DNA from 3 places in the Pseudoalteromonas sp. SW0106-04 genome. Region 3 is predicted to be linked to each of the others. Evidence: predicted binding sites of a transcription regulator. Region 3 holds the regulator's gene; each other region holds the start of a gene.
What was found. The regulator ArgR, encoded in region 3, controls arginine synthesis, uptake and breakdown. The targets are predictions, from matches to a motif close to ANTGAATANNTATTCANT.
Positions count from the first base shown of each region.

Region 1: the regulator ArgR is predicted to act here: its motif matches at 1,817-1,834, upstream of W04_RS08310 (citrate synthase).
Region 2: the regulator ArgR is predicted to act here: its motif matches at 1,950-1,967, upstream of argC (N-acetyl-gamma-glutamyl-phosphate reductase).

Region 1 covers NZ_BCAI01000005.1:193,439-196,702, forward strand. Annotated here, with positions in the region: gene W04_RS08305 (aminotransferase class V-fold PLP-dependent enzyme) at 1-359, opposite strand, end outside; gene W04_RS08310 (citrate synthase) at 434-1,720, opposite strand; gene sdhC (succinate dehydrogenase, cytochrome b556 subunit) at 2,149-2,526, shown strand; gene sdhD (succinate dehydrogenase, hydrophobic membrane anchor protein) at 2,517-2,864, shown strand; gene sdhA (succinate dehydrogenase flavoprotein subunit) at 2,865-3,264, shown strand, end outside.
Region 2 covers NZ_BCAI01000002.1:93,958-97,221, reverse strand. Annotated here, with positions in the region: gene W04_RS03015 (PstS family phosphate ABC transporter substrate-binding protein) at 1-661, shown strand, start outside; gene argE (acetylornithine deacetylase) at 751-1,896, opposite strand; gene argC (N-acetyl-gamma-glutamyl-phosphate reductase) at 2,118-3,125, shown strand; gene argB (acetylglutamate kinase) at 3,137-3,264, shown strand, end outside.
Region 3 covers NZ_BCAI01000003.1:70,683-73,946, forward strand. Annotated here, with positions in the region: gene mdh (malate dehydrogenase) at 219-1,154, opposite strand; gene argR (transcriptional regulator ArgR) at 1,384-1,851, shown strand; gene W04_RS04990 (Dyp-type peroxidase) at 1,811-2,749, opposite strand; gene W04_RS04995 (ABC transporter ATP-binding protein) at 2,842-3,264, opposite strand, start outside.

The DNA of each region.
Region 1 (3,264 bases), on a different contig from region 3:
TTGGGTTGTAGCTGCGCCGTCAGCCCATAGGCGACCAAGTTAATAGCCTCGGTGGCCCCTTTAGTCCAAACCAATTCGTTATGCTGACAGCCGATAAATTCGGCCACTTGCTGGCGCGCGTGCTCATAGCGGCTGGTTGCTTGCTGGCTTAATTGGTGGGCGCCGCGATGCACATTGGCGTTTTCCTGGCTGTAAAAGCGCGTCAAGGTGTCAATCACGCAGCGTGGTTTGTGCGCCGTTGCGGCCGAGTCAAAATAAACACGTTCGGTGTTACCATGTTGAGTCAGGGCAGGGAAATCTTGGCGTATTGCATCTATATCAAACATGGTTGGTAAAGCTGGCTGTACAAATGCCGCCATTGTAGAGAACTAGACTGAAATGGCAATAAAAAAGGCCGCTGGGAGCGACCTTTTTGAACTCTAAGACGCGTTGCTTAGCGCTTGTCTTGAGCGACGTAATCGCGCTTCGTTGCGCCTTTGTATAGCTGACGTGGACGGCTGATCTTGTGACCAGGCTGAGACAGCATTTCATCCCAGTGCGAGATCCAACCGACAGTGCGCGACATAGCGAAAATAACGGTGAACATGCTAGTTGGGATACCAATCGCCTTAAGAATGATACCTGAGTAGAAGTCTACGTTCGGGTATAGTTTCTTCTCAACGAAGTAAGGGTCTTCAAGGGCGATTTGCTCTAGGCGCATGGCAACATCTAGAAGTGGATCTTCGATGTTTAGCTCTTTCAGTACTTCGTGGCAGGTGTCACGCATTACCGTGGCACGTGGGTCGAAGTTTTTGTAAACACGGTGACCGAAGCCCATTAGGCGGAACGGGTCGTTCTTATCTTTCGCTTTAGCGATGTATTCGTCAATGCGATCAACTGAGCCGATCTCTTGTAGCATGTTCAAACATGCTTCGTTAGCACCACCGTGCGCAGGGCCCCAAAGTGATGCGATACCCGCTGCGATACATGCATAAGGGTTAGCACCAGATGAACCAGCAATACGTACCGTTGAAGTTGATGCGTTTTGCTCGTGGTCAGCGTGCAACATGAAGATACGGTCCATGGCTTTAGCAAGCACAGGATTTACTTGGTAATCTTCAGAAGGCACTGAGAACATCATGTGTAAGAAGTTCTCTGCATAGCTCAGGTCGTTACGTGGGTAAACGAACGGTTGGCCAATGGTGTACTTGTACGCCATTGCTGCGATAGTCGGCAGCTTCGCAACTAGGCGAGTGGCACTGCGCTTACGCTGTGCTGGGTCTGAGATATCTAAGTCTTGGTGATAGAAAGAAGACATTGCACCAACCACACCACATAGCATCGCCATTGGGTGAGCATCAACGCGGAAACCTTGGAAGAAGGCCGCCACTTTCTCGTGCACCATAGTGCTTAGAGTGATTGACTTAGAGAATTCTTCAAGCTCTGCTTCTGACGGTAATTCGCCGTTAAGCAGTAAGTAGCAAAGTTCGACGTAGTTAGATTGTTCAGCAAGCTGATCAATGGGGTAACCACGGTGTAGCAATACGCCTTTACCACCATCGATGTAGGTGATAGATGAGTCACAAGAGCCAGTCGACATGAACCCTGGGTCGTAGGTGAAGTAGCCGTGTGCGCCTAAGGTACGGACGTCGATAACGTCTTGACCCGCAGTACCTTCGTAAATGGGAAGTTCAATCGGGTCTTGTCCATCAATATGGACAGTGGCTTTCTTATCTGCCATCTAATTATCTCCTATAAGAATAACAAGCTAAAGCTGTTATGCGTGATACTAATGTTAAGCAAATTCCGATCATTCTAACGTACAAGAGGGGTAGAAAGTCAATTTTAATGCATTTGTGTATAATAAATATTCTGCAGAGATTAAATATTATACCAATGGCTAATTCGCAAACCTCCGTGACTAAACAAGAATTGTAATATCCGCTGCAGACTTATATACTGTCAGGGGTTCAATACCGTAACGTCTTTGAGTAAACCGTTTATGACAAACACGTGAAATTTCGCTTTAAAATTGAACAAATAAAGTGATCTTTTTTCGCGTCTGTGGGTTTATTTATGTGAGCGCATTTATGCAGTGATTGCATAAATGGTTATAACAACAATGTAGATGGCTCTATTTATCAATGTGAGCAAGATGGGCAAGTAACTGTGAAAAAGCAAAGACCTGTAAATCTCGATCTAACGACCATCTCTATGCCAGCAACGGCCAAAGCATCAATTCTGCACCGCGTCACCGGTGTCGCAATGTTCTTTGCCTTGACCTTTGTTATCTGGGCATGGGCTGTGTCACTGTCTTCTCCGGAAGGATTTGAATTTGTCAAAAGCCTGTTAACCGGGTTTGTTGCCAAATTTATCGCCTGGGGTACCCTCACCGTTCTCTCGTATCACTTCATCGCAGGTGTACGCCACTTAATCCAAGACTTGGGTCCGTGGAAAGAATTAGATTCAGGCAATGCAACCGCTAAAATCGGCTTTGTATTGTGGGTGATTGTTGCCGTATTGGCGGGAGTTTGGCTATGGTCTTAAATCAAGCATCTTTAAAGCGTGATGGTGTTCAAGATTTCGTATCGCTGCGAGCGACGGCACTTATCATCAGCTCTTATGCACTATTTATTATTGGTTATCTGCTATGCACTCCAGCATTAACCTATGAAGCATGGTCGGGGTTATTCGGTAACTTCGCGATGAAGGTATACACCCTAATCGCCCTTGCGTGCATTATGGTGCACGCACGCATCGGCCTATGGCAGGTGCTAACCGACTATGTAAAGAACGCCAAACTACGCGCGTTTCTTGGCTTCGTATTAAACCTTATGGCCCTATCTTACGTAGTAGTTGGCCTGTTTGTTCTATGGGGTGTTTAAGTGAAATATTCAGTTCGCGAATTTGACGCAGTAGTGGTTGGCGCTGGCGGTGCAGGTATGCGCGCAGCGTTAGCAATCACTGAATCAGGCAAGTCTTGTGCGCTTATTTCCAAGGTATTCCCAACCCGTTCACACACCGTGTCGGCACAGGGTGGTATTACCGTAGCACTAGGTAACTCGCACGAGGATAACTGGGAATGGCACATGTACGATACCGTTAAGGGCTCTGATTATATCGGTGACCAAGACGCCATCGAGTACATGTGTAAAACCGGCCCAGAGGCAATCACCGAGCTTGAAAACATGGGCTTGCCATTCTCTCGCTTTGAGAATGGCCGCGTATATCAGCGCCCATTCGGTGGTCAGTCGAAAAATTTCGGCGGCGAGCAAGCAGCGCGTA
Region 2 (3,264 bases), on a different contig from region 3:
CGAAGCGTTTGAAAAGCGCCATGGCTATAAGCCGACAGAAATTCGCGTAGCGATTGATGCCTTGGCGGTATTCGTGCATAAAGACAACCCCATTGAAGGCTTGCGCATTGACCAAGTTGACGCCATTTTCTCTTCAACGCGTAAATGTGGCGCCAGCGAACAGATTAACCGTTGGGGCGATGTTGGCCTAACGGGTGATTGGGCGGCAAAAGATATTCAATTGTATGGTCGTAACTCAGTATCTGGTACTTATGGTTACTTCAAGAAGAAAGCCCTATGTAAAGGTGACTTCCGTAATAACGTAAACGAGCAGCCTGGCTCTGCATCGGTAGTACAGTCAATCTCTTCTTCTGTGAATGCGATTGGTTACTCAGGTATCGGTTACAAGACCTCAGGTGTACGTACGGTGCCGCTGGCGAAAAAAGGCGATAAGTTTGTTGATGCAACACTTGATAACGTTGCAACGGGCAAATATCCACTATCACGTTTCCTTTACGTCTACGTGAATAAGCACCCTAATAAGCCACTATCTCCTATCGATGCTGAGTTTGTAAAAATGGTGCTATCACAAACAGGTCAAAAAATTGTTGAGAAAGATGGTTATGTGCCACTTTCAAGCAAGATGGTTGAGCGTGAACTTAAGCGTTTAGGCTTACAGTAACATTGTATCTTTGAATCTTGTTGATTAGTTTAAAGCCCCTCCATGAGGGGCTTTTTTGTGTTCGCTATCCGTGCGTCATAAAGTCTGTATTACCAACAACTTTGTTGAATAAGTTCTTTGATAATACGTTGTGATGGATCAATACGGTCCATGGCTAAGAATTCATCGGGCTGATGTGCTTGGTTAATGGAGCCTGGGCCCATGACTATGGTTTCACAGCCCAATTGCTGAATAAAGGGGGCTTCAGTGCAGTAGTTCACCGCTATTGCTGGCTGTTGCGAAATCTTTTGCGCCAGCTGCACTAGCGCGCTATCAGTGGTCCCTGCAAAGGCAGGGATCGGGTCGTGCATATCAATGACTTCAACGCAGCCAGGGTAGCGAGCAGTGATGTCCTGAGTTGCCGCTAATAACATGGCTTGCAGTTCGACAATACTCAATCCTGGTAACGGGCGCATATCTAACTGTAATTCACAACATCCGCAAATGCGGTTAGCGTTATCACCGCCATGTATGTGACCAAGGTTCAATGTCGGGTAGGGAATGGCAAAATGTTCAATTGAATATTTATTCTTAAGATCCTCTTTTAGAACCAATAATTTTTCAATCACCAAGTGCATCACTTCAATGGCATTGATGCCGCGCTCAGGATCAGAGCTGTGCCCGCTTTTGCCAATGATACGAACCGCTGATGTCATATGCCCTTTGTGAGTAAATACAGGGGTCATGTCGGTAGGCTCGCCAATAACGCAGCGAGCCGGTTTTAAGTCTGGATACTTTGCCACTTCTTGGGCACCAGCCATAGTGGTTTCTTCATCGGCGGTGGCGAGAATAAGCAGCGGTTGTTGTTGCTTACTCGCATCCAACTCAGCGATGGCATTGAGCACAAAAGCAAAGAACCCTTTCATATCGATGCTGCCAAGACCAAAGAGCTTATTGTCTCGCTCGCTCAAAGTGAAGGGGTCCATACTCCAACGGCCTTGATCAAAAGGAACGGTATCGGTATGCCCTGCCAACATCAATCCGCCACTGCCATGGCCACGCTTCGCTATCAAGTTAAACTTATTGGCATCACTACTGAGTGGTTTTATTTCACATGCAAAGCCTAGCTCCTCGCACCAAGATGCCAAGTGTTCAATAACGGCGCGGTTGCTTTGGCTTAATTTCGGATCCAGTGAACTGATCGATGGGGTAGCGATTAACTCCCGGTAAAGGTGCAAAAAGTCGGGAAGAGCCATACATTTCCAAATAATTATTCGCGATTGTTGCATATTAATATAAATGTCTTTATAGTGAATATCAATTCACTTTTTAAGCATAAGTATTGGTTTGGTTATAATGGTTCATCACCCCCTTTGTACGGCGCGACGACGATAAGCCGCTCACCTCGGAAATCCTAGTGTGAGAGTGTGTTGCGTTGGGCATCTCGCCCTTGATTAAACCAAAAAAGAGCATCTTCATGAACATCGTAATTATTGGCGCAAGTGGTTATAGCGGCGCTGAGTTGGCGCAATTAGTTGCCAAGCATCCTCATTTTGTCTTGCAGGGCTGCTATGTCTCTGCCGGGAGTCATGATCGCGATAAAAAACTCAGCGATCTTTATCCTCAGCACCGTGGGTTATTAGATATGCCACTACAGGGCCTAACAGCCGATGCTATTGCTGATATTGGTCAGCATGCGCACGCCGTGTGCCTGTGTACCGAGCATAAAGTAAGTGTTGAATTGGCGCCGCAATTTCTCGAGCAGGATATTAAAGTTTTTGACCTCTCTGGCGGGTTTCGTTTTGCCGATGCCGAACTCTATACCCAGTACTATGGCTTTGAACATCCCCACCCTGACCTATTGCGCCAAGCAGTATATGGGCTAGCTGAGTGGCATAACAGTGCCATTATGGATGCACAACTGGTTGCTGTGGCGGGCTGTTACCCAACAGCCAGCCTAAACGCCCTTAAACCGCTTCAACAAGCAGGGTTATTAGCGCCACAGCAAAAAGTGATCATAAATGCCGTATCCGGGGTGACTGGGGCGGGGCGCAAAGCCAATATGAACACGCACTTTTGCGAGGTATCACTGGCCCCTTATGGCGTGTTTAATCACCGCCATACCCCTGAAATTGAACAAGCATTAGGGCATCCAGTGCTATTTACCCCGCATTTAGGAAACTTTAATCGCGGTATCTTGGCAACCATATACGCGCAAGTAAATGCAGGGACCACGCTTAACGACATCACCGATGCTTATCAATGCCTTGCCGATGAACCTTTGATTCGCCTGCTCGGTGCTGGTGGTTTGGCATCAATTAAAGGCGTCGCGCAAACCCCTTATGTTGATATTGGCTGGCATTTGCAACAGCAGCAACTGATTATCAGTGTTGCCATCGATAACTTACTAAAAGGCGCATCAGGTCAAGCGCTGCAATGTATGAACATTAACGCTGGATTAGACCCAACGATTGGTTTGGTATAAAGAGGAAAATAATGACGAGTAGCAACACCACTTGGGTGATCAAATTGGGCGGTGCCCTGTTAAACAGCCCGCAGTCAGTGCAAGCGTTGTTCGCAACCTTGGCGACCATGACCGATACCCGTTTTGTTGTGGTTCACGG
Region 3 (3,264 bases):
CAAGCTGTCAAAATTGACCCAGTTCACATCAATTTTTATTCAGCCAATTATGGTGGATATGCGCGCAAATTAAAGTAATTTACGCTTAGCGACAAATGGTCAGACCTGTAAGAAGAAAGGAAATAGATGCACAAAAAAGCCCCTATAGCAGAACTATAGGGGCTTTTAGCATGATATCGCTATTAGCCAATATCATGAAGTAACCGCCATGGTGGCTATTACTTATTCATGAAGTCGATGCCTTCTTGAATATCTTTATTCAAGGTGCCCAGCATGTCTTCTTTGGCTTGTTGTTCAAAGGCGCTTAGTTCACCGTAAGAAAGCAACTCTTCGACACCATTTTTACCAAGACGTACCGGCTGAGCGAAGAACTGTGCGTCTTCACCATTGCCTTCAACATAGGCGTATTCAATAACATCTTCACCTTGCATGCCTTTGACTAGTGACAAGCAGAAGCGCGCTGCAGCTGCGCCCATAGAAAGTGTAGCACTGCCGCCACCCGCTTTTGCTTCAACAACTTCGGTACCGGCGTTTTGGATACGCTTAGTTAGCGCAGCAACTTCCTCATCAGAGAAGCTCGCACCTTCTACTTGAGACAGTAGAGGTAGAATAGTAGTCCCTGAGTGACCACCAATTACTGGCACTTTCACGTCGTTCACGTTCAGGCCTTTTAGCTCAGCAATGAAAGTTTCAGCACGGATCACGTCAAGTGTTGTTACACCAAATACGCGTGCTGGATCATAAGTACCCGCTTTTTTGAATACTTCAGCAACGATTGGCACTGTGCCGTTGACCGGGTTAGTGATAACACCGACCATGGCTTTCGGGCAGTTTTTAACAATGCCCTCAGCTAGCGTCTGAACAATGCTGGCGTTTACATTAAACAAATCAGCGCGGTCCATGCCCGGCTTACGCGGCATACCCGCTGGGATTAAAACAATGTCACAACCGTTTAGTGCTGCGTCTAAGTCTTCTTTACCGAAGCCCTTTACATCAACCGCAGTTGGGATGTGTGATAGGTCAACAGCAACACCAGGAACCACAGGGGCTACGTCGTATAGAGCAAGCTCAGAACCAGCAGGAAGGCTATTTTTTAGTAGCAAAGAGAGCGCTTGACCGATACCACCGGCAGCACCTAAAACGGCAACTTTCATTTTAATTCTCCGTAAAATAACGAGATTGGGTTATCAAGATTTGGGTCATCTGACCTTTTGGTGGCCTTAAAGATAATGAAAAGCGCCGATAAAGACAAATTTATCCGCGTTATTTTGACGATAATCTCGACCATAGTCGTAAACTTCACTGTAAACCTCAGTGCCTTGGATGAAATAACCCCGGTTCTTGGGTAGAATGATAAGACTTTAAGCTACAAAGACCATTATTATGCACGCGCAAGAAAAACAAGAAGCCTTGGTAAAAGCCTTTAAAGCCCTCCTAAAAGAAGAAAATTTCGGCTCACAAGGAGAGATTGTTGATGCCTTAAAAGAACAAGGCTTCGATAACATCAGCCAAAGCAAAGTTTCGCGCATGCTCAGCAAGTTTGGTGCGGTGCGTACACGCAACGCCAAACAAGAAATGGTCTATTGCTTACCCGCAGAATTAGCCGTTCCCACTGCGAAGTCGCCACTGCGCCAATTAGTGCTGGATATTGTTCACAATGAGATGATGATCATCATCACCACCAGCCCGGGTGCAGCACAATTAATCGCGCGCTTGCTCGATTCTCTCGGTAAGGCCGATGGCGTGCTAGGAACCATAGCCGGGGATGACACCATCTTTATTGCCCCCGCCAAAGTCTCAGAAATTGATATTACTCTGGAGCGGGTGCGTAAGCTGTTTGAGAACGTGTAGCCAACGACTTTAGAAAATCCACCGAAGGGGCAAAAAACGCTGAGCCCATGTCGGCCTGGGTAAAGTCCAGCCAAGCATCATAATGATGATGATCCCCTAGCTGACTTTTCAGCATTTGCGTAAACGCGTCGCCACTGGCGGCGCAGGTCACCGACAGCAAGCCTTGCTTGGTCATGGTGCCAAAAGGCATGCCCTGGTGCAGTAACAGCGGTTCGCCTTTTTCATCTTTCAACTCTGAGCGCGCCGCGTGACTGTTGGCATTAATCGGCATTAGCAGCTCGGCATCCAGACGAGTACGGCCAATCACCAACTCTTGCTCTTCAATACTGAGCGCTTGCCAGGCATTAAGGTTGTGGGTAAAGCGCTGGACGTGCACATAACTGCCTTTTACAAAATCATTGCCGGGGTCATTAATGAGGGCCGTGAGGTTTTTTTGCCGCCCATGAGGCGTATCCGGAGCGTAAAGAAAGCCATTAAAATCACGCCCGTCTAAAAAGCGATAACAGGTGATCTCCTCAACAAGCTCCACATCACTGCCTAACAGCTTCAATACTCGCTGGCCAAATAGATGATTGACATCTTCCCGGTCCGAGCGAATTTGTATAAACAAATCGAACGGCTGTGCTAGCACGTGGTGGTCACGGTTGGGGATACTCGGAAAGCTCGCTAATTCTGCAGGCATGGCATCGGGGTGAAAATGCGGCCAGTACTGCGCACCTATGGCGACAAAGCTGGAAACCATGGCCTCAGAGAAGCGATCATCGTATTCGCTTTGCAGGTCCACTAACTGTGCGAGCTTACTTTTAACTGCGTGATCATGGCCATCAAGGACATTGAGAAACAAGTGCAAGCCGTGCAAATTGGCCTGCGCGCACACACCGGATTGCGCTCTGGGCATTAAGTTACCATTCCTTTCGTTGTTATTGTTAGCAGCGCCTATTACGAGCGCTAAGCCGCCTGCGCGGCTACATACAGGCTATGAATTCGCGCTTAATCAGCGAAGAAATTCACAGAGTGTGGGGTAATTGTAAGCGATAGCTTCTGACTCGGCAAAAACTCTTGTTCAGCTTTAGCAGGAATTTCAACTTCTTGAGCAAACACGCTGACGCGATAAACGTATTCTGTGCCGACAAAACGCTGTGATAGTAACGTCACTTCATCGTGTTCATCACCAATCAACTGCATATCGTGAGGACGAACATACACTTGCCCCTTCCCCGATGATGGCAAAGGCTGTAAAGAGCGCACAACACCAAAGGGCGTTTGCACATGCTCGGCATCAACGATAGTGGCATCAATATACACACCCGTGCCTAAGAACTCTGCCACGACTTTAGAGTTGGGGTGCTGGAATAATTGTTTCGCCGTACCTTGCTGTGCAATTTGTCCGTTGTGCATGACCGCTAATGTGTC